4 regions of the Geodermatophilus sp. CPCC 205506 genome follow, and region 4 is predicted to be linked to each of the others. Evidence: riboswitches for the same ligand, from Rfam matches in the RefSeq annotation. Region 4 holds a riboswitch; each other region holds the start of a gene.
What was found. A riboswitch is a leader RNA that binds a small molecule or an ion and turns the genes downstream of it on or off. The one in region 4 is predicted to bind cyclic di-AMP.

Region 1: it holds a riboswitch for cyclic di-AMP, as region 4 does, so the genes downstream of both, MY520_RS10950 (transglycosylase family protein) here and MY520_RS15795 (C40 family peptidase) in region 4, are expected to answer to the same signal.
Region 2: it holds a riboswitch for cyclic di-AMP, as region 4 does, so the genes downstream of both, MY520_RS18840 (C40 family peptidase) here and MY520_RS15795 (C40 family peptidase) in region 4, are expected to answer to the same signal.
Region 3: it holds a riboswitch for cyclic di-AMP, as region 4 does, so the genes downstream of both, MY520_RS08540 (C40 family peptidase) here and MY520_RS15795 (C40 family peptidase) in region 4, are expected to answer to the same signal.

The regions. Positions count from the first base shown of each region.
Region 1 covers NZ_JALPKP010000015.1:85,656-92,626, reverse strand. The annotation lists gene glgX (glycogen debranching protein GlgX) at 34-2,148, shown strand; gene treY (malto-oligosyltrehalose synthase) at 2,145-4,502, shown strand; cyclic di-AMP (ydaO/yuaA leader) riboswitch at 4,672-4,815, shown strand; gene MY520_RS10950 (transglycosylase family protein) at 4,818-5,390, shown strand; gene treZ (malto-oligosyltrehalose trehalohydrolase) at 5,546-6,971, shown strand, end outside.
Region 2 covers NZ_JALPKP010000034.1:56,489-63,459, forward strand. The annotation lists gene MY520_RS18825 (transglycosylase domain-containing protein) at 1-2,188, shown strand, start outside; partial or broken gene MY520_RS18830 (YhjD/YihY/BrkB family envelope integrity protein) at 2,260-3,012, opposite strand; gene MY520_RS18835 (phytoene desaturase family protein) at 3,015-4,571, opposite strand; cyclic di-AMP (ydaO/yuaA leader) riboswitch at 4,923-5,066, shown strand; gene MY520_RS18840 (C40 family peptidase) at 5,082-6,137, shown strand; gene MY520_RS18845 (DUF2568 domain-containing protein) at 6,268-6,645, shown strand; gene MY520_RS18850 (hypothetical protein) at 6,623-6,971, opposite strand, start outside.
Region 3 covers NZ_JALPKP010000011.1:66,076-73,046, reverse strand. The annotation lists gene MY520_RS08560 (serine/threonine protein kinase) at 1-97, shown strand, start outside; gene MY520_RS08555 (RtcB family protein) at 150-1,307, shown strand; gene MY520_RS08550 (NmrA/HSCARG family protein) at 1,431-2,270, opposite strand; gene MY520_RS08545 (hypothetical protein) at 2,371-2,544, opposite strand; cyclic di-AMP (ydaO/yuaA leader) riboswitch at 2,871-3,022, shown strand; gene MY520_RS08540 (C40 family peptidase) at 3,036-3,554, shown strand; gene MY520_RS08535 (serine hydrolase) at 3,604-4,545, opposite strand; gene MY520_RS08530 (hypothetical protein) at 4,782-5,675, shown strand; gene MY520_RS08525 (DUF4407 domain-containing protein) at 5,683-6,971, shown strand, end outside.
Region 4 covers NZ_JALPKP010000026.1:30,374-37,344, forward strand. The annotation lists gene trpD (anthranilate phosphoribosyltransferase) at 1-503, shown strand, start outside; gene MY520_RS15780 (Lrp/AsnC family transcriptional regulator) at 535-822, opposite strand; gene MY520_RS15785 (DEDD exonuclease domain-containing protein) at 819-2,693, opposite strand; gene MY520_RS15790 (hypothetical protein) at 2,904-3,203, shown strand; cyclic di-AMP (ydaO/yuaA leader) riboswitch at 3,396-3,593, shown strand; gene MY520_RS15795 (C40 family peptidase) at 3,610-4,692, shown strand; gene MY520_RS15800 (M48 family metalloprotease) at 4,841-6,109, shown strand; gene MY520_RS15805 (glycosyltransferase family 4 protein) at 6,106-6,971, shown strand, end outside.

The sequences.
Region 1 (6,971 bases), on a different contig from region 4:
CCCGGGGGCGCCAGCGCAGGAGGACCTCGTTTCATGACCCAGGTGTGGCCTGGTACCGCCTACCCCCTCGGTGCCACCTACGACGGCACCGGCACCAACTTCGCGATCTTCAGTGAGGTCGCCGAGAAGGTCGAGCTGTGCCTCTTCGACGACGCCGGCAACGAGGAGCGCATCCGCCTGCCGGAGATGGACGGGTTCGTCTGGCACGCCTTCCTGCCCGGCATCCAGCCCGGCCAGCGCTACGGCTACCGCATCCACGGCCCCTACCACCCGTCGCAGGGCATGCGGTGCAACCCGAACAAGCTGCTGCTCGACCCCTACGCGAAGGCCATCGACGGCCGGGTCGACTGGGACCCGTCGGTGTTCGGGTACGACTTCGACAGCGGGGAGCGCAACGACGAGGACTCGGCCGCGCACATGCCGAAGTCCGTCGTCGTCAACCCGTACTTCGACTGGGGCGTGGACCGGCCCCCGCGGACCCCGTACCACAAGTCGGTGATCTACGAGGCCCACGTCAAGGGCCTCACGATGACCCACCCGGACGTGCCGGAGGACCTGCGCGGCACGTACGCGGGCATCGCGCACCCGGCGGTCATCGACCACCTCACCGGGCTCGGCGTCACCGCGATCGAGCTCATGCCCGTGCACCAGTTCGTGCAGGACGACACCCTGGAGCAGAAGGGCCTGCGCAACTACTGGGGCTACAACACGATCGGCTTCTTCGCCCCGCACAACGAGTACGCCAGCAACACCGACAACGGCATGCAGGTGGCGGAGTTCAAGGGGATGGTCCGGACCCTGCACGAGGCGGGGATCGAGGTCATCCTCGACGTGGTCTACAACCACACCGCCGAGGGCAACCACCTCGGGCCGACGCTGTCGTTCAAGGGCATCGACAACCGGGCCTACTACCGGCTGGTCGAGGACGACCCGCAGTACTACATGGACTACACCGGCACCGGGAACTCGCTCAACGCCCGCACCCCGCAGGCCCTGCAGCTGATCATGGACTCGCTGCGGTACTGGATCACCGAGATGCACGTCGACGGCTTCCGCTTCGACCTCGCCTCCACCCTCGCCCGCGAGCTGCACGCCGTCGACCGGCTGTCGGCCTTCTTCGACCTGGTGCACCAGGACCCGGTGGTCAGCCAGGTCAAGCTCATCGCCGAGCCCTGGGACGTCGGCGAGGGCGGCTACCAGGTCGGCAACTTCCCGGCCCTGTGGACCGAGTGGAACGGCAAGTACCGCGACACCGTCCGCGACTTCTGGCGCGGCGAGGACGCGACCGTCGGCGAGTTCGCCAGCCGGATCACCGGTTCCTCGGACCTGTACCAGCACTCGGGCCGGCGCCCGGTGGCCAGCATCAACTTCGTCACCGCGCACGACGGGTTCACGCTGACCGACCTCGTCTCCTACAACGAGAAGCACAACGAGGCCAACGGCGAGGGCAACAACGACGGCGAGAGCCACAACCGCAGCTGGAACTGCGGGGTGGAGGGCGAGACCGTCGACAAGAAGGTGCTCACCCTGCGGGCCCGTCAGCGCCGCAACTTCCTGGCCACGCTGATGCTCAGCCAGGGCGTGCCCATGCTCCTGCACGGCGACGAGCTGGGCCGGACGCAGCAGGGCAACAACAACGGCTACTGCCAGGACTCGCCGCTGACCTGGGTCCACTGGGACGAGGTCGACGAGGGGCTGCTGGAGTTCACCAAGCTGGTCACCCGGCTGCGTGCCGAGCACCCGACGTTCCGCCGTCGTCGCTTCTTCCACGGCCGGCCGGTGCGGCGCGAGCGGGGCGCCCCGGTGCAGGACATCGCCTGGCTCACGCCGGACGGTGACCTGATGACCGAGGACGACTGGGACGCCGGCTTCGCCAAGTCGATCGCCATGTACCTCAACGGGCACGGCATCCGGTCGACCGACGAGCGCGGCGAGGACGTCGTCGACGACCACTTCTACCTGGCGTTCAACGCGACGCACGAGCCGATGGACTTCACCCTGCCGGCCGAGGAGTACGCCGCGGCCTGGACGGTCGTCCTCGACACCGCCGAGATGGAGGCCGTCGAGCCGACGCAGCTCAAGCCCGGCGAGACGATCACCGTGGAGGACCGGTCGATGGTCGTGTTCAGCGCCCCGCGTCGCGCGTGAGCGGGCCCGAGATGAGCGAGCCGGGCACGAGCGAGCCGCTGAGCCGGGAGCGCCGGCGCGCGGTGCCCACCGCGACCTACCGGCTGCAGGTGACGGCGGACTTCACCCTGGACGACGCCGCGTCGGTCGCCGGCTACCTGGCCGACCTCGGGGTGAGCCACGCCTACACCTCTCCCCTGTTGCGCGCGGCCGCCGGCAGCACGCACGGCTACGACACCGTCGACCACGCGCACGTCGACGAGTCGCGGGGCGGGCAGGCCGGCTTGGACCGGCTGGTCGCCGCGCTGCACGCGCAGGGGCTGGGCCTCGTGCTCGACCTGGTGCCCAACCACATGGGCGTGGCCGATCCGGCCGAGGCGCCGTGGTGGTGGGACGTGCTGCGGCACGGCCGGGACAGCGCGCACGCCGGCGCGTTCGACATCGACTGGGACTTCGGCGGCGGCAGGGTGCGGCTGCCGGTGCTGGGCTCGGCGGACGACGTCGAGAAGCTGGAGGTGGTGGACGGGGAGCTGCGGTACTACGACAACCGCTTCCCGATCGCGCCGGGCACCGGGCAGGGCACCCCGCAGGAGGTGCACGCCCGCCAGCACTACGAGCTGGTCGACTGGCGGCGGGCCGACGCCGACCTGAACTACCGGCGGTTCTTCGCGATCAACACCCTCGCCGGGCTGCGCGTGGAGGACCCGGAGGTGTTCGCCGCGACCCATGAGCTGGTCCTGCGGCTGGTCGAGGTCGGCGCCGTCGACGGCCTGCGGATCGACCACCCCGACGGCCTGGCCGACCCCAAGGGCTACCTCGACCGGCTGGCCGAGGCCTCGGGCGGGCGCTGGACCGTGGTGGAGAAGATCCTCGAGCCCGGGGAGGACCTGCCGGAGAGCTGGTCGACGGCCGGGACGACGGGCTACGACGCGCTGGCCGAGGTGGACGACGTGCTCGTCGACCCGGCCGGCGAGGCGGCGCTGACCGCGCTGGACACCGAGCTGTCCGGCGCGCCGGTGGACTATGCGCGGTTGGTGCACGACTGCAAGCGCGAGGTGACCGACGGGATCCTCGGCTCGGAGGTGGCCCGCCTGGTGCGGGTCATCGGCGAGTTGCCCGGCATCGACGTCGCGCAGCAGACCGAGGCGCTGGCCGAGCTGCTGGCGGGCTTCCCCGTCTACCGCACCTACCTGCCCGACGGCCGCGAGCACCTCGACGCGACCGTGGCCGCGGTCCGGGAGCGCCGTCCCGACCTCACCGACGCCGTGGACGCACTGCACACGGTGCTGTCGCAGGCGGGGACCGAGGCCGCCACCCGCTTCGAGCAGACCAGCGGTCCGGTGATGGCCAAGGGCGTCGAGGACAGCGCCTACTACCGCTGGGCGCGGTTCGTCGCGCTCAACGAGGTGGGCGGCGACCCGGCGCGCTTCGGCAGCACGGTCGAGGAGTTCCACGAGGCGCAGCAGCGCCGCCTGGCGCGCAGGCCCGAGTCGATGACCGCGCTGTCGACGCACGACACCAAGCGCAGCGAGGACGTGCGCGCCCGGCTGGCGGTGCTCGCCGAGCTGCCCACCGAGTGGGCGCAGCTGGTGCGACAGCTGCTCTCCCGGCACCCGCTGGCCGACCGACCGCTGGCCCACCTGGTGTGGCAGAACCTGGTCGGGGCCTGGCCGCTGTCCCGCGAGCGGGCGCACGCCTACGTGGAGAAGGCCGCCCGCGAGGCGGGGACGTCGACGACGTGGACCGACCCGGCCGAGGAGTTCGAGAACCGGCTGCACGCGCTGGTCGACGCCGCGTTCGACGACGAGCAGACGAACGGCGCGATCGAGGACCTCGTCGCCCGGATCGCGCCCTTCGGGAGGTCCAACTCTCTGGCGCAGAAGCTCCTGCAGCTCACCATCCCCGGCGTCCCGGACGTCTACCAGGGCACCGAGCTGTGGGACCTCTCCCTCGTCGACCCGGACAACCGCCGTCCGGTCGACTACGAGCTGCGCCGCCGGCTGCTGGCCCGGCTGGACGGCGGCGAGGTGCCCGCGGTCGACGAGAGCGGCGCGGCCAAGCTGCTCGTGGTCTCCCGCACGCTGCGGGCCCGCCGCGAGCACCCGGAGTGGTTCGCCGGCTACCAACCGGTGGCGGCGACCGGCGCGACGGCGGGGCACGTGGTCGCCTTCGACCGCGGGGGTGCGGTGACGGTGGCCACCCGGCTGCCGGTCGGGCTGGCCGGCGCCGGCGGCTGGGGCGACACCGCGCTGCAGCTGCCGAACGGCGCCTGGCGGGACCTGCTCACCGGAGACTGCTTCGTCTCCGACGCCGCCGGGATGCCGGTGCGCGACGTGTTGGGGCGGCTGCCGGTCGCCCTGCTGGTCCGCGACTGAAAGTGAGGGGCCTGGGACGGTGCGCCGTCCCCGGCCCGGCCTGTCGCGCCACGCCGGGGTGACACGCCGGGTGCCGCGGAGTCGCTCGATGGCCTCCGCCTACCGTCCCCCGGGTGCCCGGCCGACCGGCCGGGCACGGCGCCGTCCCGCCCAACCCCGTCCGGCGGCGTCCTGACCACAGCACAACCGTGGACGGGGGTGGGGGAACCACATTCGACGCCACGTGCGTCTCGGGGTGAAGCCGCGTTCCGCGGCCGGGCACCGATCGTCCGAACCCGACAGCTCACCCCGCAGGCGGTCGATCGGAGGATCCCCTTGTCCCAGCACGATCGTTCCTGCCTGCCTGCCCGCGGTCTGCGCCGCGGTGCCGTCGTCCTCACCGGCGCGGCGGCCCTCTCCCTCGGCGCCCTCGCCGGCCCGGCGCTTGCCGCCGGCCCCAACAACTGGGACGCCGTCGCCCAGTGCGAGTCCGGCGGCAACTGGAGCATCAACACCGGCAACGGCTACTACGGCGGCCTGCAGTTCAGCCCCGGCACCTGGGCGGCCTACGGCGGCACCGCGTACGCGGCCCGCGCCGACCTCGCCTCCAAGGAGCAGCAGATCGCCGTCGCCGAGCGCACGCTCGACGGCCAGGGCCCCGGCGCCTGGCCGACCTGCGGGAAGGGCCTCGACCCGGCCGCGCCCGAGTGGGGCGCCCCGGCCCCCGCGGCCGCCCCCGCACCCGCCGCGGCGTCCGCCGGGACCTACGTGGTCAAGCCCGGCGACACGCTCGGCAAGATCGCCGCCGCGCACGGCACCCCCGGTGGGTGGCAGGCGCTGTACGAGAAGAACAGGAACGTGCTGAGCAGCCCGCACGTCCTCCAGGTCGGCCAGACGCTCGTGCTCTGACGCCGGTGTCCGGGATCCGGGGCGCCGCCGTCGGCGGCGTCCCGGAGCCCGGTGGGTGAGCGCCGCGCAGGTCACGATTGGCCTCCGGTCGGACGGGCATGTTCTGGCCGCCGGTCCCCCGGCCGATCCGTCCCACCCCGCCTGGAGGCCCCCGCATGTCCGCACCCGTCGACTTCTCCGTCTGGGCACCGCTGCCGAAGCGGGTCCGGCTCCAGGTCGACGGCACGGTGCACGAGATGCACCGCGGCGACGGCGGCTGGTGGCGCGCCGAGGTCGAGGCCGGGCCGGAGGCGGACTACGGCTTCCTGCTGGACGACGACGACACGCCTTGGCCGGATCCGCGCTCGCGGCGCCAGCCGAACGGCGTGCACGGACTCTCCCGCCGCTTCGACCCGGCGGCGTACCGCTGGGTCGACCGGGCGTGGACCGGGCGGCCGCTCGCCGGCGGCGTGGTCTACGAGCTGCACGTCGGCACGTTCACCCCCGAGGGCACCCTCGACGCCGCCGTCGGCCGACTGGACCACCTCGTGGAGCTCGGCATCGACTTCGTCGAACTGCTCCCGGTCAACGGCTTCAACGGCACGCACAACTGGGGCTACGACGGCGTCCTCTGGTACGCGGTGCAGGAGGAGTACGGCGGCCCGGCGGCCTACCAGCGCTTCGTCGACGCCTGCCACCAACGCGGCCTGGCCGTGATCCAGGACGTCGTCTACAACCACCTCGGTCCGTCGGGGAACTACCTGCCGCTGTTCTTCCCGGTCTTCGCCGAGGGCGGCGCCACCACGTGGGGCAACTCGGTCAACCTGTCGGGGCCGGACTCCGACGAGGTGCGCCGCTACATCGTCGACAACGCCCTCATGTGGCTGCGCGACATGCACGTCGACGGGCTGCGCCTGGACGCCGTCCACGCGCTGGTCGACGAGCGGGCCACCCACGTGCTGGAGGAGATGGCGCAGGAGGTCGACCGGCTGTCGGTCGCCGAGGGCCGCCCACTGACGCTGATCGCCGAGAGCGACCTCAACGACCCGCGCCTGGTCACCCCGCGCGTGGCCGGTGGCATGGGGCTGACGGCGCAGTGGAGCGACGACTTCCACCACGCGCTGCACGCGACGCTGACCGGCGAGGGGCAGGGGTACTACGCGGACTTCGCCGCCGCCGGGCTCGCCGGCCTGGCCAAGACGCTGACCGGCGCGTACTTCCACGACGGCGCGTGGTCGAGCTTCCGGCGGCGGCACCACGGCCGGCCGGTGGACACCAACGTGCTGCCGGGCTGGAAGTTCCTCGCCTACCTGCAGGACCACGACCAGATCGGCAACCGGGCCGTCGGCGACCGCATCTCGGCCTCGCTCTCCCCCGACCTGCTGGCGGTGGGCGCCACCATCGTGCTGACCAGCCCGTTCACCCCGATGCTGTTCATGGGCGAGGAGTGGGGGGCCGCGACGCCGTGGCAGTTCTTCACCAGCCACCCCGAGCCGGAGCTCGGCAAGGCCACCGCCGAGGGCCGGATCGGCGAGTTCGCCGAGCACGGGTGGGACGCCGCGGTGGTCCCCGACCCGCAGGACCCGGAGACCTTCACCCGCT
Region 2 (6,971 bases), on a different contig from region 4:
CGACGAGAACCGTGCGCCGGTCCAGCACGACCAGATCTCCGACGTCATGAAGCAGGCGATGGTCGCCATCGAGGACGCCCGCTTCTTCGAGCACCACGGCCTCGACGTCCAGGGGACGATGCGGGCGCTGCTCACCAACCTGGCCGCCGGCGGCGTGCAGGAGGGCGGGTCGACGCTGACCCAGCAGCTGGTCAAGCAGACCCTGCTGCAGACGGCGAACACCCCCGAGGAGCGCCGCGCCGCCACCGAGCAGACGGTGGGCCGCAAGCTCCGCGAGGCGCGGGTCGCGCTCGCGCTGGAGGACACCTACTCCAAGGACGAGATCCTCACCCGCTACCTGAACATCGTGTACTTCGGGCAGAACGCCTACGGGGTGCAGCCTGCCGCCCGCGCGTTCTTCGGCATCGACGCGGCCGCGCTCACCCTGCCCCAGGCCGCCCTGCTGGCCGGGCTGGCGCAGAGCCCCACCGCCGACGACCCCTTCACCAACCCGGAGGCGGCGACCCAGCGGCGCAACGAGGTCCTCTCCCGGATGGCCGAGCAGGGGTACGTCACCGTCGCGCAGGCCACGGAGGCCCAGGCCGCGCCGCTGGGCCTGGCCCCGAGCCCGGCGCCGCGCCGCGGCTGCGTCCAGGCCAGCGTCGGCGCCTTCGTCTGCGACTTCGTGCAGCGCTACCTGATCCAGGAGCTGGGGCTGACCCAGGAGGCCCTGGAGAACAACGGCTACGTCATCCAGACCACCCTGGACGTCGACCTGCAGCGCGCCGGGGACGCCGCCGTCCTCAACACCCTGCCGATGGGCGACTCGCTGGCCGGCATGTTCAGCGCGGTGGAGCCGGGCACCGGCCACCTGCTGGCGCTGAGCGTCAACCGCGTCTTCGGCTACGACAAGAACGACCCGGCGCAGGAGTCCTTCAACCTCAACGTCGCGCCCAGCCAGGGCTCGGGCTCCACCTACAAGGTGTTCGTCGCGGCGGCCGCGCTGGCCCGCGGCTACTCGAGCTTCTACACGCTCACCACGTCCGACTCCTACGTCTCCCGGGTCTACCGGGACGGCGCCGGGCGCTACGACGTGGAGAACGCCGGCACCTACCGCCCGACGCTGGACCTGACCACCGCGCTCTACCAGTCGTCCAACACCTACTTCCTCGCCCTCGAGGACGCTCTCGGCAGCGTCGAGGAGCCGGTGCGGATGGCCGAGCGGATGGGCCTGTTCCAGTTCAACGACCCCGAGCTGCCGCAGCGGGTCATCGACGAGAACCGGGGGTCGTTCACCTTCGGTCCCGAGCCGACCAGCCCGCTCGGCCTGGCCAGCGCGTACTCGACGCTGGCGGCCAGCGGCACGCAGTGCGACGTCGTCCCGGTGACCGCTGTCCTCGACCAGCACGGGGACCCGGCGGTCGGGACCGACGGCGAGCCGCTGGCGGTCGGCGACCGCTGCACCCCGGAGGCGATCCCCCCCGGGGTGGCCACCACGCTCAACCAGATGCTGCGCAAGGACGTCGAGCCCGGGAACCCGGGGGCGACCGGCACCCGCGCCTACGTCCCCGGCCACCAGATCGCCGGCAAGACCGGGACGTCGCAGGACAACTTCTCGGTCGCCTTCGTCGGCTACACCCCCGAGATCACCGCCAGCGTCATGGTGCTCAACCCGAAGCGCAACGAGGACGTCGGCGGGTTCGGCGGCGGCAAGGGCGCCACCATCTGGCGCGACGCGATGGCCCCGATCCTCGAGGCCCGCGGCAGCGGGGAGTTCCCGCCGGCCGACGAGGTCGTGCAGAACGGCAACACCCGGCCGGTCCCCGGCTGCTCCTCGGTCCGGGCCTGCGAGTCGGCGCTGTCCGACGCGGGCTTCCAGCACTCCACCGTCCGGATCGACAGCGACCGTCCCGCCGGGACCCTGCTGGGCACCAGCCCGCCGCGCGGCGGCCGGGCGGTGCAGGGGCAGGTCGTCTCGATCCTTGTCAGCAACGGCTCCGACTACGTCGCGCCACGGCGCGAGCCCGAACCAGAGCCGGAGCCGACGCCCGAGGAGCCGCCACCGGCGGACGAGCCGGCGCCACCGGAGGAGGCTCCGCCCGAGGACGCCGGACCGCCCGCGGACGGTGGCGGCCCGCCGGTCGCCCCTGCCGAACCGGCCGACGGCGACGGAGACGGGGACGGCGACGGGGACGACGGGGACGGCTGACCGGAGCGGATCCGCTCGTCGAGGGACTGGGTGAGCAGCCAGCCGCCGATCAGCACCAGGTGCAACAGGAACAGCCAGAGGCTGATCGCCACCACCGCACCGACCACGGTCAGCCCGCCGAACGGCGCGCCCAGCGCCAGCGGCAGGGACAGGAACAGTACGAAGCCCTGCAGGAAGCCCGACAGGCAGGCCGCGGTGAACAGCGCCCCGGGCACCAGGGCCGACCAGCGCGGCCGCCCGCTGGCGACCACGCCGAAGCCCCACAGCAGCGGCACGGTGAGCGCGAACAGCACCGAGTAGTAGCCGACCGCGAAGCTCCCGAGCACGCTGCCGCGCTCGGTGAGGTCGGCCATGGCGGAGGCGGCCAGCAGCAGCGGGTACAGCAGCAGCGGCGTGGCCAGCACCAGGGGCAGGCCGAGCAGCCGGCCGCGCCAGCCGGTGAGCGTGTCGGTGTCCCGGCGCGGGGTGAACCGCAGCAGCGCCCGCCGCAGCCCCTCGCCGTAGAGCGAGAGCGGGAGCAGCGCGAGCGCGAAGTCGAGCGGGCCCATGGCGACGCCCGCGTCGGCCAGGGCCCGGAGCGCCTCCGGTGCTCCCAGCTGGGGCGGCAGCAGGTCGGCGAGCCGGCCGGCCAGGTCACGGACGGTGCCGGGCGAGGTGAGCAGCGCGGTCAGCGAGAAGGCCACCAGCAGCAGCGGCACCACGGCGACGCCGGCGTAGAAGGTGAGCCCGGCCGCGATCAGCGCGAGGTCGCGGCCGCGCAGCCGCCGCCCCGCCCCGCGGACCAGGGACGACGCCTCGGTCCGCAGCCGCGCGGCCGACCCCATCCTCAGCGCCGGTCCAGCAGGTGCCGGGCGGCGGCGTAGCCGCCCAGGCCACTGACCGCCCCGCCGCGCACGGTGCCCCCTGAGGAGGCCGCCACGATCCGCGGGTGCGGCGTCGCCACGCCCCACGTGCCGGCCTCCGCCGGCGTCGGCGCGACCGGCCAGGCGAGGTCGCCGTGGAAGATGTGGCCGCCCGGCATGGCCAGCGACGCCTCGACGTCCAGCGGGGAGGCCGCCTGCAGGCACGGCTCACCGGAGGCGTCGCGGGCCAGGCAGTCCAGCAGCGGCTCCTCCAGGTGCGCGTCGAGCTGCGCCACCACCCGACGCACCGCCTCGCGGCGGGTGCCCACCGGGTCGGCGCGGAACAGCCCGGCCGGCGTGTGCAGGCCGAAGAGCGTGAGCGTCTGGTACCCGGCGGCGCGCTCGGCCGGCCCGAGGATCGACGGGTCGGACAGCGAGTGGCAGTAGACCTCGAACGGGATGACGTCGGGCAGCTCCCCCGCGGCGGCCTGGGCGTAGGCGGCGTCGAGCCGGCCGGCCGCCTCGTCGACGTGGCAGGTGCCGGCGAAGGCGACGGCGGGGTCGACGCCCGAGCGCAGCCGGGGCAGCCGGGCCAGCACCATGTTCACCTTGAGCTGGGCGCCGTCCGGCGTCGTCCGCGGCGCCGCGCCGGTCAGCCGGTCGAGCACCTCGGGTGCCGCGCCGGAGACGACGAACCGGGCGTCGGCCGCCCGCTCCGCGCCGTCGCCGTCGGTCCAGTGCACGGTCACCCTGTCGGCGCGCGGCTCGATCGCCGTGACCGTCGCCCGCGTGACCAGCTCCGCGCCGGCGCCGCGGGCGGCGGTGGCCATGGCCCCGGTGACCGCGCCCATCCCGCCCACCGGCACCCGCCACAGCCCGGTGCCGTTGCCGATCAGGTGGTACAGGAAGCAGCGCCCGGCCAGGCCGTCGGCGGCGTGGACGTCGGCGAAGGTGCCGATCAGCCCGTCGGTGAGCGCGACCCCGCGGACGACGTCGTGGTGCAGGTCGTCGGCGACCACGTCGGCCAGCGGCCGCTCGACGAGGTCGGTGAACAGCCGCGGGTCGCGCAGCCGGCCGGTCAGCTCGGCGGGGGAGAGCAGCGGCTCGGTGAGCGTGGGCGCGAGGTCCTCGGCGAGGATGGCCAGCCGGCCGTACAACCGGCGCCAGCCCGCCAGCTCGGCGTCCGAGCCGGTCAGCTCGCGGAAGGACGCGGTGGTGGCCGGTCCCTCGGCGCGCTCGACCAGCAGGCCGCGCCCCCCGGCGACGGCGGTGTACGAGGCCACCGCGCGGTCGGCCAGCGTGAGCTGCAGGCCGAGGTCGGCGACGATCCGGTCGGGCAGCAGGCTGACCAGGTAGGAGTAGGCCGACAGCCGGACGTCGACGCCCGGGAAGACCTGCTGGCTGACCGCGGCGCCACCCACCCGCTCGAGCCGCTCCAGGACCAGGACGGACCAGCCGCCCTGCGCCAGGTAGGCCGCGGCCACCAGGCCGTTGTGCCCCGCTCCGACGACCACGGCGTCGTACTTGCTCCGCGCGCTCACCGGCGGACCGTAACCGGCCGGTCAGCCGTCCTCCCTGGTCGCGTCCTGCTCGTGGCGCACGGCGTCGGTGTGGCCGCCGGTCTCGGTGCTGCCGCACCCTGCGAGCGCCCCGACGAGGCCGGCACCACGAGGGGTCGCTGCAGATCCATGCGGTCCCCGTGCTCCCGTGGGCGGCCGCCCAAACCCCACCCGCACCACCGGTCCCAGGTGCTCCACCCGCCTGCGGAGTCGAGGCGAGAGTCCACGAAATCACATCCAGGTAATTGTCACCGCGGAGTTCCGGCCATTACGGTGTGTATGTCCGGCGGGGCGCTCCGTCACCACCCTGGGTGACACTCCCCGGACGCCGCCGAGCCTCTCCCTCCTCCCCGGGGGTGCGGGCCGGGGACCCACCGCAGCACTGGGGTGAAGCGCGCCCGGCCTCCGGCCGGCCGCGCCGGGCGACTTCCCGTCCGAACCCGTCAGCTAACCCGGTAGGCGGCCTGCGGAAGAACGGAGAGCCGCCGCACCATGGCGACCCCTCGCGCGTCCCGTCGCGCTGCCTGGCGACGGGCCGCCGTCGTCCTCGTCGGCGCCATCGGCGTCTCGCTCCTCCCGGCCGTGGCCGGTGCCGCGCCGGGCTCCTCGCAGGAGGCCGCCGCCCTCGTCGCCGCCCGCGGCCACGAGCTGGAGGTCGTCACCGAGCAGTTCAACGAGGCGCGTTCGGAGCTCGAGGCCCAGCAGGCCGCCGCCCAGGCCGCCGCGGCGCAGGTCGCCGAGGCGCAGGCGGTCGTGGCCGCCGCGCAGGAGCAGGTGCGGGGCATCGCCCGCAGCGCGTTCACCGGCGAGAGCATGGGCTCGCTGCGGGCCCTGATGACCAGCGGCTCGGCTGACGAGTTCGTCAACCGGGTGAACCTGCTCGACGCCGTCGCCGGCCACCAGAACGGGCTGATCGAGCAGGCCGCCTCCGCCGGTGAGGTCGCCGCGCAGGCGCAGGCCGAGGCGGACCGGGCGGCGGACGAGGCCCAGCAGCAGTACGACGCCGTCGCCGCCCAGCAGGCCGAGTTGCAGGAGCAGATCACCGCCTACCAGGCCGATTACGCGCGGCTCAGCGCCGACGAGCGACGCGCCGCCCTGGCGGCCGCGGCCACCGCCCACGGAGCCGGCCAGGAGCGGGCCAGCCGCACGGAGCGCGAGGAGCCGGCCGCCGCCGGTCCGGTGGTGGCCGACAGCGCCGCCGCCCAGAAGGCGATCGACGCCGCCATGGCCCAGCGCGGCAAGCCCTACGTGTGGGCCGCCGAGGGGCCGGGCTCCTTCGACTGCTCCGGTCTGGTGCTCTACGCCTACAAGGCAGCCGGGATCGGCCTGCCGCACTCCAGCCGCCTGCAGTCGCAGATGGGCCGGACGGTCTCGCGGGCCGAGGCCCGCCCTGGTGACCTGGTCGCCTTCTACAGCCCGGTCAGCCACATCGGCATCTACCTGGGCAACGGCCAGATGGTCCACGCGCCGACCTCCGGCGACGTCGTGAAGGTCGCCAGCGTCGACGACATGGGGGCGACCCCGCGCTTCAACCGCATCGCCGGCTAGGACCCCGTCCGCTCCCGGAGCCCCGGACGCCGCGTGCGTCCGGGGCTCCGCTGTGTCCGGGTCTTGACGTCGCGTCCTGCGGTGTGAACACTGCTCTCGAAGCAGATCGATGATCGCAGAGGAGCCGACCATGGCGCAGGGATGGCAGTGGATGTGGGCCGGCGTCGCGTTCGCCGCCGAACTCGCGGCCCTGGCGGCCCTCGGCCACTGGGGGGCGACCGCGGGCGACTCGACGGCCACCCGGTGGCTGTTCGCCCTCGGCGCGCCGCTGGTCGCGGCCTTGCTGTGGGGCCTGTTCGCGGCACCGCAGGCGGTCGTGCAGGTCGCGGTGCTCGCCGTCCTCACCAAGGTGGTGGTCTTCGGCGCGGCGGCGGCCGCGCTGCTCGCGACGGGTTCGCCGCGCCTGGCGGTCCTCCTCGTGGTCGCGGCGGTGCTGAGTTCGCTGCTGTCCGGCCCGCTGACGTCGCAGGCCCCGGTCAGCGCGGTCAGCGCGGCGGCGGCCCGCTGACCTGCTGGAGCAGCCCCCACACGAACTGCGCCCGCACTCCGCCGGGCAGGTGCACCTCCCAGCGGGTTCCCACGCCGGGGTCGACGCTCACCGCGCCGGGCAGGCCGACGACGTCGTCGAGGACGTGCTCCCAGACCAGCAGCCGGCCGGCCCGTGCCGGCGGCACGGGGGAGCCGGGCGCCGGCACCAGGTGCTCGTTCAGCACGGACCCGCCGGGGCCGGACAGCACCTCCCAGTACAGGTGCGGCCACAGCGGCAGGGGCCAGCGCCGCACCTGGACGTCGAGGTCCCCGAAGCGGCGGTCCTCCACCTCGTCGGGCGGCCCG
Region 3 (6,971 bases), on a different contig from region 4:
GGAGGCCCAGCCCACCGCCGAGCAGGGCGACGGGAACGGCAACGGCAACCGCCGCCGGGACCGCGACCGCGATCGCGACCGCAAGGGCGATGACTGAGGGCGTCCGCAGCCGACGGGACGGGGGTCCCGCGGCGGGGTAGGTCCTCCCGGTGGAGAAGATCAGCGACCGCCTGCTCAACTGGGCGTCGATCCTGGAGCCGACCACCCGGCTGCAGGCCGAGCGCACCGCCTCGATGCCGTTCATCCGCCCGCACATGGCGCTCATGCCCGACGCGCACCTGGGCAAGGGCGCGACGGTCGGCTCGGTGATCCCCACCGAGGGCGCGATCATCCCGGCGGCGGTGGGGGTCGACATCGGGTGCGGGATGGACGCCGTCCGCACCCAGTTCACGGCCGACGACCTCCACGGGCGCAACCTCGGCGCGCTGCACGGGCAGATCTCGCGGGCGGTCCCGCTCTCGGCCGGCCGGTACAACAAGAAGCTGCGCGACTCCGCGGCCGCCCGGGTGGCGGAGCTCCGGGAGCTGCCGGGCGTGGGCCAGGCCGACGGAGTCGCCGACACCTGGCCGATGCAGCTGGGGTCGCTCGGGTCGGGCAACCACTTCATCGAGGTGTCGCTGGACGAGGCCGACCGGGTGTGGCTGTTCCTGCACTCGGGCTCGCGCGGGGTGGGCAACCGGCTGGCGTCCAAGCACATCCGGATCGCGCAGCAGCGCTGCCGCGACGAGCACCTGCCCGACCGCGACCTGGCCTGGCTCGAGGAGGGGACGCCGGAGTTCGACGCCTACATCGAGGCGCTGGGTTGGGCGCAGCGGTTCGCCTTCCTCAACCGCGCGGAGATGATGGACCGCGTCGCCGAGCAGGTGTCCCGCTTCCTCGGCACCGAGGTCGCGCGGCAGGTGGAGATCTCCTGCCACCACAACTACACCGAGCGGGAGACGCACCTCGGGCACGACGTCTGGCTGTCCCGCAAGGGGGCCATCTCGGCGCGGCGGGGCCAGGACGGGCTGATCCCCGGGTCGATGGGGACGGCGTCCTACGTGGTGGTCGGCAGGGGCAACCCCGACGCGCTGATGTCCGCGCCGCACGGGGCCGGCCGCAACCACTCGCGCGGCGCCGCGCGGCGGCTGTTCACCCGCGCCGACCTCGATCGGCGGATGAAGGGCATCGCCTGGGGCCGGTCGGACGCCTTCCTCGACGAGCACCCGGACGCGTACAAGCCGATCGACCGTGTCATGGCCGACGCGGCCGACCTGGTCGAGGTCCGGCACACGCTGCGCCAGGTGGTCAACGTCAAGGGCGACTGACGCCCCGGGGCACATGTGTCTCCCGGGAAGCTCGTGCTCTGCCCACCACCGTGGGCAGAGCACGAGCTCCCGCAGGACACGTGCCCGGCCGCCGCCTATCCGGCGGCGCGGCGGCCGGCGCGCTCACTCCCGAGGCGACCAGCCGGTCGCCAGCCAGCCCGGGAGGTCCAGCAGGCCGGGCGCCAGCGCGCGGGTGGCCTCGATGTCGCCGCGGTAGGCGGGCGGGTGGGCGAGCCAGGTGAACATGGCGCGCGCGTCGTCGTCCAGGCCGTCGAGCGGCACCGCCTCGTAGCGGCCGGGCCGGCCGGCCCGCTCGCCGAAGGCGGCGGCGATCTGCTCGCCGGTCCGCTCGTCACCGGCGATCTCGATGCTGCCGCCGGGCACCCGGCCGGGGTCGAGGAGGACGTCGGCGGAGACCGTGCCGATGTCGGCGACGGCGATCATCTGCAGCGGCACGCCCGCCGGCAGCGGCATCCGGACGACGACCTCGCCGTCCTGCACCGCCGCCATCCAGCCCAGGTTCTCCATGAAGAAGACCGGCCGGACGACGGTCGCCGGCAGCCCCGACGCGGCCAGGTGCTCCTCGACGCGGCGCTTGCTCTCGAAGTGCGGGATGCCGGTCGAGCGCTCGGCGCCGCCGACGGAGTTGAGCACGACGTGCTCCACGCCGGCGTCCGCGGCCGCGTCGACGAGCGCGATCCCCTGGCGCTCCTCCGCCTCGGGCCCGCCGGCGCCGAACGGGGTGGTCATGGCGAACACCCGCTGCGCGCCGGAGAACGCCGTCCGCAGGCTGTCGGGGTCGGCCAGCTCGGCGCGGACGAGCTCGGCGCCCCGGTCGGCGAGGTCCCGGGCCTTGGCGGGGTCGCGGACGAGGGCGCGCACGCGGGCACCGGCGTCCAGCAGGGCGCGGGCGACGGCGCCGCCCTGCTGTCCGGTGGCACCGACGACGGCGATGACGGTCATGGGACTCCTCGGACTCGGTCTGGGCCGGCACGCGGGCGCGTGCCCCGTACGCGGCAGCGGCCCCCACCCGGGCTCGGGTGGGGGCCGCTGCGCCAGCAGATCAGTAGCGCCCGGTGCCGCGGCCCATGCCCTTGCCGCCGCCGCCCTTCTGCTGCTTCTGCTGGAAGTCCTGGATGAGCTTCTTGAGCTTGGCCTGGTTCTGCGGTTTGCGGGCCTCCTGGATGACCTTCGCCGCGATCCCCGACGCCACGAGCTTCCGGATCATGCCGGCCATGTGGGTTCCTCCTCGGTTCGGTTGACCTGCTTCGTGCCCGCCCAACGGCCGGGCCAACCACCCGGGTTCCGGCGGCAGGGCGTCGTCCGCCGATGACAGTCGGTGGTGCCACCCCGCAGGGGACGAGAACGTACGGATACCGCCGACCAGCGGTGACGGAGCCGGGCGGCTCCTCACACTGCGTCGTCCCCGCTGGTGAGGACGGCGAGCCGCGGCGTCCCCGGCCGCCGGATCCGACACCGACCCCGAATGGCGACGCCCGGCGGGGGTTCTTAGCGTTCTGCGCGGTCCAGCGGGCTCCCTCGTCGCCCACCCGTGGCGGCACCCGCCGGACACCGCCGAACCGGGCGTCGGTCGTCTACCGAGGCCCGGACCGGGGACCCACCGCAGCACTGGGGTGAAGCGCGATCCGTCGCGCCGGGCGACTCCCCCGTCCGAACCCGTCAGCTAACCCGGTAGGCGGTCGTGGAGAACAGGAGAACACGTCGTCCATGACGACTGCACGCACGACCTCTGCACGTCGCACGTTCCGTGGGATCGCCGTCGCCGTCATCGCCGGTGCCGGTATCGCGCTCTCCCCCCTGCCGGCAACGGCTGACACCGGTGGGGACGGTGGTGGGGGCGCTGCCGTCGCCGCTGCTCCGGCCGCCGCTTCGAGCGGCGCCGCCCAGGCCGCGGTCGACACCGCGCTCGCCCAGGTGGGCGACCGCTACGTGTACGGCGCGACCGGCCCGAACTCCTTCGACTGCTCGGGGCTGACGAGCTTCGCCTACAAGGCGGCGGGGATCTCCATCCCGCGCACCTCGCGGGCGCAGGCGGGCTTCGGCGCCCCGGTGGCGAAGTCGGACCTCCGGCCCGGTGACCTGGTGTTCTTCTACAGCCCGGTCTCGCACGTGGGCATGTACATCGGCAACGGCCAGATGGTGCACGCCTCGACCGCCAGCAAGCCGGTCGCCGTGGTGAACCTCGACTCGATGCCGAGCTACTCGGGCGCCCGCCGGGTCGCCTGACGCCTCGCGGTGCCCCGGCCGTCTGCTGACGGCCGGGGCACCGCGGCGGTCAGCCGATCCCGCTGAGGACGGCGGCAGCCGCGGCGTCGAGCGAGTCGCGCGCGCGTGCCCACGACGTCGAGCTCGGGAAGTCGCCGAGGAGGACGACCACCCGCCCGTCGGCGAGCTCGCCCGCCGAGTGCAGCTGCCGGCGCCCGTCGACGCAGCACATCCAGCCCTGCTTGGCCGCCACCGGCCCCGTGGCGCCGGTGCCGCTCGAGAGCAGGCCGAACCGCTGGTCGAAGCCGTCGGCGGCCGTCGCCGAGGTCGACCGCAGCCAGCCCAGGAGCCGGTCGGCGTCCCCGGGGTCGAGCAGCTGCCCGCGCGCCGCGAGGACGGCGGCGAGATCCGTGGCGCTCGTCGTCGCCTGGCCCCACTGACCCGGGATCGACGGCGGCGCGGTGGCGGTGAGCCCCAGTACCGCGGCGACGTCGGTGACCAGCCCGGGCCCGTCGTACCGGTCCCACAGCCGGCTCATCGCGGCGTCGTCCGACCCCACGATCGCCCGCTCGGCCAGGGCGACGTCCTCGTCGGGCAGGGTCAGGGCACCGCTCTCGTCGAGCGCCAGCAGCCGGGTGACCACGAGCAGTTTCACCAGCGACGCGGTGGAGACCGGCCGGCCGGCGTCCGCGCTGGCGAGCAGCCGGTCCCCGTCGGCGTCCAGGACGACGACCGAGACGGTTCCGCCGGCGCCCGCCGCTGCGGCCTCGACGCCGGCCAGCACCGGCGCCGCGTCGATCGTCCGGAGTTCGGCCTTCGCGGAGGGCCCGGTCGCCTCCGGGACGTCGGTCGCGGCGGCCGTCTTGCCGTCGGTGGCGACGTGGCTGTCCGCCGCCGCGGTCACCATCGGGGTCGTGCAGCTGGCGAGGCCGCCGAGGACCACCCCGGACGCGCACAGCGCAGCGAGACCCCGGCGGAGCCGGTGGTCCAGGAGGGGACGGCGTCCGGCCACGGGGACAGGGTGGGGGCGCTACCTGCCGGTGAGCAGGGAGTCCGCTGCTCGCCTCCTCCGGATGAGGGAGCCGCCCGCGGAGTCCACGGCTTCGCCGTCTGGCCCCTACGGGTGAGCGCCTCCTGCGGCGGCACGTTGATCTTGGTAACAAGTGTCAGGACTTCGAGCCGATCGCGTTCCGGAGCCTGTGGTTTCGAGAACAAGAGCGGGGCCTCGGCCCACGCGTCGGGGGGAACATGTTCCACGAGCCGCTGCGGCGGGATCCGCTGGTCGTCGGCTGGGCCGTGGTGATGCTCCTCGGTGCATTCGTCGCGCTGAGCAACAACACCGAGTGGAGCGGCGACCTCGACCCCGATCGGGTCGCGGGCTTCCTCAAGGACCTTGCCGATGCCTTCCTGTGGTCGTTCATGCTGCTGCTGCTGCTCGCCTGGCTCCGGGCACGCCTGTGGCGCGTGCCCAGCAGCTCACCCCGACGCAGCGGTGGAGCAGCCCGCCGGGCGACGCAGGACGCTCCGCCACTCCCCTGGACCGATCGCTGGTTGCGGGACTGGCGCGAGGCCGAGGCCCGGCAGCGCACCGATCGACCATCCGGCCCGCCCCCGGCTCCTTCGCCCGTCGTCTGTCGGCACGGCGCGCCGCTCGACGTGGAGGGCCCGGCACAGCAGGCCCCCGTCCTGCAGGCGCTGTCGGTGAGCCACACCATCGTGCGCCCGGGTTCGCAGGTCAGCGTGACGTGGTGCTTCCAGAACTGCCGGGACGTCGTCGTCGACGGCCGCGGCGGTCACCCGTCGTGCGGTGAGGCGCTCGTGCAGATCGACACCAGCCGGCGGATCCAGCTCGTCGGGCGGAACCGGTACGGGACGACACCGGTCGCGACCGCGACGGTCGTGGCCATGACCGTGCCGCAGCTGGACCTGCCGACGGTGGCGGCGCCGCCACCGGTGTCCCTGCGGACCGACGTCGCCGCGACGGTCGGCGCGAGCACTCCCATCACCCAGCGGCTCGACGACTTCTGGGCGACGCAGGAACGCCTGCGGCCACGGGTGGACGCCCCGGCGCGGGTCGTCGGGGTGCCGGCGTCGGTGGTCGACGGCCTGCGGCGAGCGCGTCGCACGAGCGGGAAGGGCTGAGCAGGCCGTGCGCACGTGGATCGACCGGCACACGATCGCCGAGGTCTTCCTGACCGTCTCCGGTGCGAACCGCGACGTGCTGGAGCAGGCACCCCGAGACCGCACCAAGCACGTCGCGATGGGCATCGTGCTCGCCTCGGTCGCCCTCATCGCGGTGGGCTCGGCGTCATACGCCTTCTACCTGGCGCTGCACATGCCCGTGCTGATCGCCGTCCTCGGGGGCCTCGTCTGGGGACTCATCATCCTCAACCTCGACCGCTGGCTCGTCGTCTCCACCCCACGCCTGAAGCGCTGGTGGTGGACCATCGCCATGGCCCTGCCACGGTTCGGCCTCGCAGTGCTCATCGGCGCGGTGGTCTCCACGCCGCTCACCCTCGCGATCTTCAGCGGCGAGATCGACACCGAGATCCAGGTGATGGCGGCCGAGGACGAGGACCGGTTCACCGAGCAACTGGCCGCGGACAGCCGCTACCAGCAGTTGCCGGAGCTGCGGCAGCGGATCGGGGAACTCCAGGCGGACCTGGCCGACGGCGTCTCGGAGAACGACGTCCTGCAGGACCCGGCCGTTGCGGACCTGCAGCGGCGGCTGGACGCCGTCACCACGCAGTACGACGCGGCTGAGGCGGCCGTGGTGTGCGAGACGGAGGGCACCTGTGGCTCCGGCGCGGCCGGCGTGGGGCCTGCGGCGGCGCAGAAGGTCGAGATCAGGGACCGGCTCCTCGGGGAGAGGGACGCGCTCACCCAGCAGCTCGAGGCGATGAAGGCGCAGGTGCGTGAGCAGCTCGGTCAGGAGGAAGGGACCAGGAGCGCGGACCAGCGGGCGCAACTGGAGGCGTTGGAGGCCCAGGTCGCAGGGACCCAGGCCGACATGGATGCCGAGATCGCTGCCCACCAGGAGGCCGTCGGGGACAGTGACGGGATCCTGGCCCGACTGTCCGCGCTCAGCCGGATCGAGGAGGACGACCCGGCACTGGGCAGGGCGCACACCCTGCTGTTCTGGTTCATGACCGCGATCGAGTGCCTGCCGATCCTCTTCAAGACGATGCTCTCGCTCGCTCCGCCCACGCTCTACGAGACGCTGGTCAAGCTGGAGGACGAGAAGGCGGAGCAGCGTGCCCGGCTACGCCTGCAGACCGAGTACGAGGAGGCCGAGACCCTGGCCCGGTCGGCGCTCGCCGCCGCCGAGGCCCGCGCGGCCCGAACTCTCGAAGCGGAGTCGAAGGCCACGGGAATGGTGCTGGGCGCCCAGCTCGCGGTCACCCGCGACGGTGTACGGCGCTGGCGGGACGAGCAGCT
Region 4 (6,971 bases):
TCCTCGGCCCGCTGTGCAACCCCGCCCGGCCGGTGGCCGCGGCCATCGGGTGCGCCGACCCGCGGATGGCGCCGGTGATGGCCGAGGTGCTGGCCCAGCGCGGCATGCGGGCCGTCGTCTTCCGGGGCGACGACGGCCTCGACGAGCTCACCACCTCGACGACGTCGACGGTGTGGATCGTGCGCGACGGCACGGTGGAGCCCGACCGGGTCGACCCGTCGGCCCTGGGGATCGAGGCGCCGCCGCCCGACGCGCTGCGCGGCGGTGACCCCGCCTTCAACGCCGACGTCTTCCGGCGCGTGGTGGAGGGTGAGCGCGGCCCGGTGCGCGACGCGGTGCTGCTCAACGCGGCGGCGGCGCTGGCCGCCTTCGACGAGCGGAACGTCCGGCTGCACGACGCGCTGGCCGCGGGGCTGGAGCGGGCTGCCGGGGCAGTCGACGACGGCCGCGCGGCGGCGCAGCTGACGCGCTGGGTGACGGTCAGCCGGTCGCTGCGCGGCTAGGTGTACCCGGCGCGGGCCTGGGACGGGGCTGTCAGTCGGCGGTGTCGAAGCCGATGGAGAACGCGGCCTCGAGGTCGTGCTGGGAGTAGGCGCGGAAGGCGATGTGGGTGTCGGTCTCCAGGACGCCGGGCACCTTGTTGATCCGCCCCGCGACGACGTCGGCGATGTGCTCGAACTCCCGGACCCGCACCACGGCGATGAGGTCGACGTCGCCGGCGACCGAGTAGACCTCGCTCACGCCCTCGAGGTCGGCGACGGCCTGGGCCACCTCGGGGATCGAGTCGGTGGCCGCGTCGATCATGACGATGGCGGTGATCACGCGGGCGATGCTAGCCGGGCGGCCGGTGCACCGGAGTGCCCGCGCGGGCCGGGGCTGATCCGCTCGGGCCGTGCTCGGGTGCCGAGCGAGCGTCCGTCGGCGAACGGGTCGCGGCCGGTGCGGCCGGCGTCCACGCGGTCGAGGAAGGCGCTGTACCCGCCGGTGCCGGGGGCCGGGCAGGCGAGCGTGCCGGACACCTGGACGAGGCGGGTGCCCGGCTTCTCCATCCAGCGCAGCACGAGCTCGGTCTCGTCCACGGACGCGGCCAGCTCGTCGTCGGGGCCCAGCGGCGTCTCCGCCGTCGCCAGCAGGCCCTCCAGCGTGGCGCGGACGGAACTGCCCTGCGGTGCGCAGCCGGCGGCCACCAGCCGGCCCCGGCGGACGACGGACAGCTGCCAGCCGCCGTCGAAGCCGGGCCGGGCCAGGACCAGCTCGGGCACCGCGGCCAGCGAGGCGAGCCGTTGCCGGCGGCGCACCGCCCGGACGAGCACCGCGACGCGGTCGCGCAGGACGGCGGCGTCCTCGTAGCGCTCCTCGGCGGCCAGCCGGTCGACGCGGGACAGCAGCGGGGCGATCAGGGCGTCCGGGTCGGAGGCGACCGCCGCGCGGAGCACGGCGGCGATCCCGGCGTACTCGTCGACCGACTGGGCACCCGTGCAGGGTGCCCCGCAGCGGCCCATGCCGGCCAGCGCACAGGCGGTGCCGAGCACCCGCAGGGAGATGCGGCCGGTGCACTGGCGCAGGGGCAGCGACTCGTGGATCGCGGCCACCGCCGCGTCGGCCGCGCGCCGGTCGGGGAACGGGCCGAGGAAGACCCCGGCGCCCGGGCGCACCCGCCGGACGACCGACAGCCGCGGGAACGGCTCGTCGGTCAGCCGGACCCAGAGCGCGCGCTCGGGGAAGCGGGAGCGGCGGTTGTAGCGGGGCTTCTGCTCGGCGATCAGCCGCAGCTCCCGGACGGCGGCCTCGAGGTCGTGCGCGCAGGAGATGGTGTCGACGCGCTGGGCGAGGGCGACCATCTCGGTGATCCGGCTGCGCTGCTCCCCGGCGGTGAAGTAGCTGCGGACGCGGCTGCGCAGATCGCTCGACGTCCCGACGTAGAGGGGCTCGTCGCGGGGGCCGCGGAACACGTAGACCCCTGGCCCCGAGGGCACGCCGTCGGCCAGGTGCCGCTTGCGCAGACGGTCGGGGTCGACCTGGCGGGTGAGGCCGGTCAGCTCCTCCAGGCTGGTGATGCCGAGCGGGCCCAGCCGCTCGAAGAGCCCGTGCAGCACGTCGACGGTGGCGCGGGCGTCGGCCAGGGCGCGGTGGCAGGGCTCGGTCGCGGTGCGGAAGAAGGGCGCCAGGGTGGCCAGCTTGCAGTTGGGCACCTCGTCGCGGGTGAGCAGCCGGCGGGCGAGGACCGCGGTGTCGACCGAGGCGAAGGCCGGCCACGGGACGGCGCTCTCCGCGCAGGCGGCCTTGAGGAACCCGAGGTCGAAGGGAGCGTTGTGGGCCACCAGGACCGCGCCGCGCGCGAACTCCAGGAACGCGGGCAGGACCGCCCCGATGCGCGGCGCCGCGGCCACCATCGTGGTGGTGATGCCGGTCAGCACGCTGATGTAGGGCGGGATCGCACAGCCGGGGTCGACCAGCGTCTGGAACTCGCCGAGGACGACGCCGCCGCGCACCTTGACCGCGCCGACCTCGGTGATCGCGCTGTCCTTGGGTGAGCCGCCGGTCGTCTCGAGGTCGACGACGACGAACGTGACCTCCGCCAGCGGGGTGCCGAGCTCGTCGATCGTGGCTTGCTCGTAGCGCGGCAGCCCGGCGGCGGCTCGCGCGGCTGTCCCTGCGGCGATCCCGGCCAGCCGGGCGGGGGAGGAGAGCACGGGGCGGACGGTAGGTCGGGGCAGTGACAGTCCCGGGGACGCTCGCCGGGCGGCGACCGATCGGCCGACGGCGGTGCGGGCGGCCGTGCGGGCGGCAGAACCGACGGTGGCCGGGAACTGTCGGTGCCCGTCCCTAGCGTGCTGCCCATACCGACCGGGGGCCATGGAGGGCCTCCACGACCAAGGCGTCGGTCAGCAGAGGAGTGGGTCATGTTCATCGACTGCGACACCTGCACCGCCCGGGGCGACGGCTGCGCCGACTGCGTCGTGACCGTGCTGCTGGGGGCGCCACCGGGCTGGCAGGGCACCGACCCGACGGTGGTCCCGATGACCGCCCGCCGCGGTCCGGCCGCCGAGGACGTCGTCGTCCCGGCGCCGGGTGTGGTGGTGGAGTTCGACGAGGTCGAGCGCCGGGCCGTCCGCGCGCTGGCCGACGGCGGCCTCGTGCCGCCGCTGCGCCACCAGACCTCCCCGCGCCGGGCGGGGGATCCGCGGCGGCGCACCGGGTGAGGCCGGCCGTGGCGGGCGCCGACGCGGCCGCGGACGAGGGAACGAGGCGCGAACCGGGGGTGTCGGCGTGGCGCGCGTCGAGCGTGTGGGAAGTCCCACAGTCCACGCGGGCCTCGTTTGTCACAACAACACCACGCCCCTACGGTGAGCCGGTCCGGCCGGGAGGTCGTCACCCGCAGTGAGGTGACCTCGGCCGGGTCACCGCCGAATTCCCCGAGGCGCCGCACGGTGCCCAGGGGGAACCGGGGACCCACCGCAGTACTGGGGTGAGTCCTCGCGTGCGCCGGTCCGCCGGGGCACACGCGTCGGTCCGCCGGCGCGCAGAGATAGGGCGCTTCTTCCCAGCCCGAACCCGTCAGCTAACTCGGTAGGCGGTTGCTGAGGAAGAAACGGAGAGCCGCCGCCCGTGGCGACCCCTCACGCTGCCCTGGGGCATGCCCCCGAACCGATCCACCCCCGTCTTGCGGTCGTTCCCCGCCGCCCCACCGCGGCCCGCCGCCTCGGTCGCGGGCTCGTCGTCGGAGCCACCGCGACGCTGGCCCTGACGCTCCTCCCCGCGAACGCGGTCGCCGATCCGGAGCAGGCCGGCAGCGCCGCGCAGGCCGCCGAGCTCGTCGCCCGCACCGGTCAGGAGCTCGAGGCCGTCAGCGAGCAGGTCAACGAGGCCCGCGAGACCCTGGCCCAGCAGCAGGCCGCCGTCGCCGACGCCGACCGGGCCGCCGCCGACGCACAGGCGCAGCTCGACGCCCTCGACGGCCAGATCCGCCAGGTCGCCCGCGCGGCGTTCACCGGCGAGAGCCTCTCGGAGTTCGACCTGCTGATGACCAGCGCGTCGGCCGAGGACTTCGTCTCCCAGCTGGCCACGCTCGACGTCATCGCCGGGCACGCCGGCGACGTGCTCACCGACGTCGCCACGCGGGCCGCGGCCGCCGAGCAGGCGCGGGCCGGCGCCGACGCGGCCCAGGCCGCGGCGCAGCAGGCGCTCGACGAGGTCACCGCGCGGCAGGCCGGGCTCGAGGCCGACATCGCCGACTACCGGGCGCAGTACGACGCCCTGTCGGCGCCCCAGCAGCAGCTGGTGCAGACGGCCCACTCGGGGCAGGCGGTCCCGGCCGCCGCGCCGGCGCCCGCCGCGAGCGGTGCCGCGCAGGCGGCCGTCGACACGGCGCTGGCCCAGGTCGGCGACCCGTACGTGTGGGGCGCCGGCGGCCCGAACTCCTTCGACTGCTCGGGGCTCACCCAGTACGCCTACGCCGCGGCCGGCGTCAGCCTGCCGCACTCGAGCCGCATGCAATCGACGATGGGCCGGTCGGTCTCGCGCGCCGAGCTGCAGCCGGGCGACCTGCTCTTCTACTACAGCCCGGTCAGCCACGTGTCGATGTACATCGGCAACGGGCAGATGGTGCACGCCTCGACCTCCGGCCAGCCGGTCAAGGTCGTGGGCATCGACTCGATGGGCAGCATCACCGCGATGCGCCGCATCCTCTGAGCCCGGCTGAGCGCGGGGAGGACGGGCGGCCCCGTCCCGGGTCCCGCCGTGAGCCTGCGAGGGGTGGGGAGGACGGGCGGCCCCGTCCCGGGTCCCGCCGCGAGCCTGCGAGGGGTGGGGAGGACGGGGTCCTCTTAGGATCGACCAGGTGAGCGCCCGCCGGGCCGCGTTGCTGGTCGCGGGTGCGCTCGGGGCGGCCCTCGTGCTCGTCATCGCCGTCCGGACGCCGTGGTCCCTGCTGCCCGACCCGCCCGGTGGGGCCACCCCGGTCCGCCCCGGCGCCGGGCTGCCGGCGGAGGTGGTCGAGCGGGCGGAGTCCTTCGCCGCGGCCCTCCGGCCGGCGTCCCTGGCCTCGCTGCTGCTCGGCCTCGCCGTCTCCGCCGTCCTGGCGCTGACCCCGCTCGGCGGCCGGCTGGTCCGGGCGGTGGCGCGCCCGCTCGGCGGCGGCTGGGCGTGGCAGGCGCTGCTGGGCACGGCCGCGATCGCGGTGGTGGGTCGGCTGGTCACCCTGCCGCTGTCGGCGTACGGCGAGGTGGTCCGGCACCGGTACGGCCTGTCCACCCGCTCCTGGCTGCTGTGGCTGCGCGACGTCGGCGTCTCCACCGCCATCGACGCGGCGCTCACTGCCGTCGTCCTGCTCGTCGTGGTGTGGCTGGCCCGCCGCGCTCCGCGGACCTGGTGGGCCTGGGCCGCCGGGGCCGCGGCCGCGCTCGTCGTCGCGGGCTCGTTCCTCTACCCGGTGCTCATCGAGCCGGCGTTCAACCGGTTCGAGTCGCTGCCCGCGGGGCAGCTGCGGACCGACCTGCTCGAGCTGGCCGAGGAGAACGGCACCCCGGTCGAGGACGTGCTGGTCGCCGACGCCTCCCGGCGCACCACCGCGCTCAACGCCTACGTCTCCGGTTTCGGGTCGACCCGCCGGGTCGTCCTGTTCGACACGACGCTCGAGCGGCTGCCCCCGGCGGAGATCGAGTCGATCGTCGCGCACGAGCTGGGCCACGTGGCCACCGACGACGTCCTCACCGGCACCCTCATCGGCTCGCTGGGTGCGGCCGCGGCGGTGGCCGCGCTGGGGTGGCTGCTGTCCTGGACGCCGCTGCTGCGCCGGGCCGGTGTGGACGCACCGGGCGACCCGCGGGTGGTGCCGCTGGTCCTGCTGCTGGTGTCGGTCGGCACGCTGGTCGCCACCCCGGTTCGGAACGTGGTGTCGCGGCACGTCGAGGCGCGCGCCGACCTGCACGCGCTCGATCTCACCGGCGACGCGCAGGCGTTCATCACCATGCAGCACCGGCTGGCGGCGGCCAACCTCGCCGACCCCGACCCGCCCGCGGCCTGGCAGTGGTTCTTCGGCTCCCACCCGACCGGGCCGCAGCGGGTCGCGATGGCGCTGGACTGGCAGCGCCTGGAGGACGCCGGGTGAGGACGCTGGTCGTCACCAACGACTTCCCGCCGCGCCAGGGCGGCATCCAGACCTTCGTCGCGGCACTGCTGGCCCGCCGCCCCCCGGAGTCCCTGGTCGTGCTCGCCTCCCGGTCGCCCGGCTGGGAGGCGTACGACGCCGCGCTGCCGTACCCCGTGGTGCGCCGGCCGACCGGCATGTTGTTGCCCACCCGCGCCACGGCCCGCGCGGCAGCCGACCTGGCCCGCCGCTCGGGCTGCGACACCGCCTTCTTCGGCGCGGCCGCACCGCTCGGCCTGCTCGCGCCGGCCCTGCGCGACGCCGGTGTGCGGCACCTGGTCGGGGCCACCCACGGCCACGAGACCGGCTGGGTGGCGCTGCCGGGGGCGCGGCAGCTCATGCGGCGGATCGCCCGGGGCCTCGACGTCCTCACCTACATCAGCGAGTACACCCACGGCCGCCTGGCGCCCGCGCTGGACGGCGCCACCCGCATGGCGCAGCTGTCACCCGGGGTGGACGTCGACCGGTTCACCCCGTTCGCCGACGGGGCGGCGGTGCGCGCGCGGTACGGGCTGGGTGCGGCTCCGGTCGTCGTCTGCGTCTCGCGCCTGGTCCCGCGGAAGGGACAGGACGTGCTGCTGGCCGGCTGGCCGCGGGTGCTGGCCCGCCATCCGGACGCGCGGCTGCTGCTCGTCGGCGGCGGCCCGCTGGAGGCCCGGCTGCGGCGGGCGGTCGCCGACCGGGGGCTGGCGCACTCCGTCGTCCTCACCGGAGGGGTGCCGTCGGAGCAGCTGCCCGAGCACTACGCCGCCGGCGACGTCTTCGCCATGCCGTGCCGCACCCGCCGGGGCGGCCTGGACGTCGAGGGGCTGGGCATGGTCTA